DNA from 2 places in the Pelatocladus sp. genome. Region 1 is predicted to be linked to the other one. Evidence: riboswitches for the same ligand, from Rfam matches in the RefSeq annotation. Region 1 holds a riboswitch; the other holds the start of a gene.

Evidence for each region. Region 1 has a riboswitch for cobalamin ahead of AC5JMK_RS23875 (energy-coupling factor ABC transporter permease). Riboswitches for the same ligand answer to the same signal wherever they lie in the genome.
Region 2: linked by a shared signal. The riboswitch ahead of AC5JMK_RS13545 (TonB-dependent receptor plug domain-containing protein) and the one ahead of AC5JMK_RS23875 (energy-coupling factor ABC transporter permease) in region 1 are both predicted to bind cobalamin.

Annotation. Positions count from the first base shown of each region.
Region 1 covers NZ_JCACKS010000240.1:6,568-8,771, reverse strand. The annotation lists gene AC5JMK_RS23880 (BlaI/MecI/CopY family transcriptional regulator) at 31-432, shown strand; cobalamin riboswitch at 608-747, shown strand; gene AC5JMK_RS23875 (energy-coupling factor ABC transporter permease) at 774-1,547, shown strand; gene AC5JMK_RS23870 (energy-coupling factor ABC transporter substrate-binding protein) at 1,534-1,836, shown strand; gene cbiQ (cobalt ECF transporter T component CbiQ) at 1,833-2,204, shown strand, end outside.
Region 2 covers NZ_JCACKS010000170.1:231-2,434, reverse strand. The annotation lists gene AC5JMK_RS13545 (TonB-dependent receptor plug domain-containing protein) at 1-905, opposite strand, end outside; cobalamin riboswitch at 925-1,074, opposite strand; gene AC5JMK_RS13540 (hypothetical protein) at 1,035-1,220, shown strand; cobalamin riboswitch at 1,318-1,460, shown strand; gene AC5JMK_RS13535 (DUF1636 domain-containing protein) at 1,792-2,202, shown strand.

The sequences.
Region 1 (2,204 bases):
TTTCCCTACACTTCAATTTAATGCAACATAATGTCTCCTTTACCTAACTATCGTCCTCAGAAACTCTCCCTTGGTTTCTTGGAGAAAGAAATTTTGCACATCATCTGGGAACTAGGTAGCGTCACCGTCAAAGATGTGCATGAACGTATTTTGGCTGATTCAAAGCGACGGCTAACCTCTGCTTCAGTGACAACTGTCCTCAATCGTTTGACTAAAAAAGGATGGCTTGTATGCAATAAAGAGAGTCGTCGGAATTACAGATGGCAAGCACTAGTATCACAACAAGAGGCGCAGATACTCCAAGCTTATGAACAGCTGCATCAATTCTTGGCAGTAGGTAATCCAGATGTGGTTGCAGTCTTTGCCGATAGCCTGGATCAAGATAGTTTAGAAAAGTTTGAAGCGATCGTCCGTATTTTGCCGAGGCATTAAACCTGAATTTGATCCGCCAATGCAATACGAACAAACAAAGCGGGCGTTGGTGAATAGAAGTATGAATCAGGCGATCGCTCTAATTCATACTTATTTCCCTGATCGATGACTTGTAGCTAACCTGCGGCAGCTAGCTGTGTTGGTAAAAAATCGCGGCTCAAAATTCTGCAATAATGATATAGTTACTCCCATCGGTTCTGATGAAAAGCAGCCATCAGACGCAAGGGGGAAAGTCCGGTGCAAATCCGGCGCTGTCCCGCAACTGTGAACCAAAATTGGGTGAGTCAGGATGCCCGCCGATGGGAACCAATTCGTTGACATAAATCTGCGAGGTACAGATTATGAAAAGAAAACAGGCGTTAGTCAGTCTAACCCTGATGGGAGTTATCAGTTTTTACCTAGTAATTGGTTTACCCAAACCCGCCTATGCCATGCACATTATGGAAGGTTTTTTACCAGTGCAGTGGGCGATTTTTTGGTGGATTGTGGCATTACCATTTTTTATATTAGGATTGCGTAGTCTAACTCGCATTACCCAAGCTAACCCACAGCTAAAACTACTACTGGCCTTGGCTGGTGCTTTCACATTCGTACTGTCAGCGTTAAAAATCCCTTCGGTTACAGGTAGCTGTTCTCATCCAACAGGGACGGGGTTAGGTGCGGTGCTGTTTGGGCCGCTTACTGTGTCGGTTTTGGGTGGTTTAGTGTTGTTGTTTCAAGCTTTGTTACTAGCGCATGGCGGCTTGACAACACTGGGAGCAAATGCTTTTTCGATGGCGATCGCTAGACCATTTGCCGCTTACTGGATATATAATTTGACAATCAAGTTGGGTGGTAAAGACAAAATCGCCATATTTCTAGCAGCTGCGATCGCAGATTTACTCACATACGTTATCACTTCTATCCAACTTGCCCTAGCTTTTCCTGCACCTGTTGGTGGGTTTATCGCTTCATTTACCAAGTTCGCCGGAATTTTTGCCATAACTCAAGTTCCCTTAGCAATTAGTGAAGGATTGCTAACTGTATTAGTGTGGAATTGGCTGCAATCTTATAATCCTCAAGAATTGGAACTATTGCAATTAATCAAACGAGGAAATGGCAATGAGTCAATCTAAAAAAGGGTTGAGTAATTGGGTATTGGTGGTAGCTGTATTAGCTTTAGCAATTGCACCGTTAATCTTTGTCCGTGATGCGGAATTCGCTGGTGCAGATGGCAAAGCAGAAGAGGCTATAAATGAAATTCAACCGGAATATAAACCCTGGTTTAAATCATTTTTTGAACCCGCTAGTGGGGAAATAGAAAGCTTATTATTTGCTTCGCAAGCAGCTTTGGGTGCTGGAGTCGTTGGTTATGCAATTGGGTTATATAAAGGACGTTCCCAACAACGAAAACGTGAAGAATGAGCCTGCAACTAGATACTTTGGCTTACACTAATCGGCTGCGAAGATTGCCACCAGAACATAAACTGATTTTTGCATTTACTACTCTTGCTATTTCCCTTGCAACCCATCCCTTAGTGCAAATTTTAATGGTGCTTTGGATGAGTATTTGGACAATGATTTATGCCAGAATTCCGGCTAGAGTTTATTTTCGGTTGTTAATGTTCACCATAGTTTTCTGTTTGACAAGTTTACCAGCCCTAATGGTAAATGGAGTTGCAATAACTAATTTACAAAACGTCAAATTAGATTCGTGGTATGGACTAACTATCGGACACTTCTATATTTATATCAGTCATAGTGGCAGTATCCAAGCATTGGGAATTTTAACC
Region 2 (2,204 bases), on a different contig from region 1:
TGTCCAAATAGAGGTTCGGGAATAGGGACTCCTCCTGGTACTCCTTGGTCTTTACCTAAGTATAAAGTTGAGAGGGTGAGGGTATTACGAGAACCTAAATTCGCCTCTAACTTGACATTAAAGTTGTTGTAGAGAACATCATTGTTTTCTCTGGTTCCCTCGAAGTTCGCCTCTGGGATGGAAAAAGGGTAGTTATTTTCAGCTTCGGTACGGTTATATCCCAAAACCCAACCAATATTTCCTACTCTCCCACTACTATTGATAGTCTGCTGATTTAATCCATAAGCGCCAAAAGTCACACCCGCTTGGGTTGTTACTTTCTCTGTGGGACGACCAGTGATAATACTAATCACACCTCCAATCGCAGAGGAACCGTAAAGGGTAGAACCTCCTCCTGGTAAAACTTCTATTCGTTCAATAATGTTGCTGGTAATTTCGGAAAGGTCAAAACCACCGCCACCGAGATTGTTAATTGGTCTACCATCAAGTAAAATCAATACTTGTTCGGAGTTAGAACCCCGAATAAATTGACCGCTTAAAGCATTCACTTCTGTTCCGACTGTCCCATCAGGTAAGATTCCGGGGAGAAAACGCAACGCTTCTGTGACATTGCGCGCCCCCTGGGCTTCGATTTCTTCACCTGTAATCACATATACTGGTCGAGTAGAATCTTTGACTGTTCCTTCGCGGCGAAAGGGGGAGAAAACAGGCTGATTCAATAGCGTGTCGATGACTGTCAGTTCAATATCAGGTTCCTGTTCATCCGTATTTTGGGCAATTTTTTCTGGTTGTGGAATTTCGACCGCATACACAACATAATTCCACAATATCAAAGTTGTCATTGCACCCATACTACATACAATGACTTTTACCGCCCAACGGTAATTAAAAAGAATATTTTGCATCTGTACCTCGCAGATAAGTGTATGTTTTTTACCTCTGGCGGGCATTCTGACTCAGAGACGAATACTTCGAGTCTCATCACAGCTGCGGGACAGCATCGGATTTACACCGAATTTTCCCCGTTACCTCTGATGGCTGTTCCCCATCAGAACCAAGGTCTGGTTGTAATTTACCATGCTCGTATCTCAATGCAAATAAGAGAAATAAGAATTGTTGCATTTAGATTTGTAGAGCGATCGCGCCCAGTACAGATGCCGAAGGTGTATGCAGAACTTTTCGATCAAGCTAAAATTAGTTACTGTCGGGGCGAATATTAGTACTACTAAGTTGCAGCATTACAAATCTACCCTATTTTTGTTTATCTTTTCTGATACTGAATCAAATTACAAAGTAATAAGTTACAAAACTGTGGTATCATCAAAAGGATGATTCGGTTCTAGTGGGAAACAGTCACTAGAGGTAACGGGGAAAGTCCGGTGCAAATCCGGCGCTGTCCCGCAGCTGTAATGAGGCTTATGCTTCAAAGTCAGAATGCCCGCCGAAAGTACAACAAACTCCCATCTGCGAGGTACAGATGAATAACGCAATCAATACTCTCTCTATTAAACAGGATTACTGTCTCATAGTGTCAGACATACCCCACGCACTACAAATTTCTATGAGATTGTAGATATTTTCCTAAACACATCAATACGTACACACAGAAGGTTGATAGATACAAACCTGAAAACCCAGTTGTATCCTATCCTTCGCTTCACATAAAAGTAACTTTGCGCCTACTCTTCCCTAGAAGATACTAACGTGTAGCTTGCGGTGGCGTTACGTTAGCTTCCTGTAGGGTATGTGTGAGGCTACTTCATACTATCAATCGGCAAAGCCTGAAAATTAATGAACAACAAACAGCATACTTTATTCGTCTGCACGACCTGCGCCAGCCTGTGGCAAGATGGTAAGCGGATTGGTGAAAGTGGCGGACAGCAGCTATTACAACAACTTCAACAACTGGCACAAAATTGGGAATTGCAAAACAAATTCTCCATTCAAGGAGTTGAATGTATGAGTGCTTGTAACCGTTCTTGTGTAATTGCTTTTGTTGCGTCAGGGAAACCAACCTATTTATTTGGCGATTTACCAAATGATAGTTGTGCATCTGCGATACTGCAATGTGCTAGTCAATACTATGCGAAAGGCGATGGTTCACTACCTTGGTCAGAACGACCTGAACCTCTCAGAAAAGGGATTCTAGCAAAGATTCCACCACAAAGTAAATGGACGCAATTAAATATAAGTTGTTGTTAATT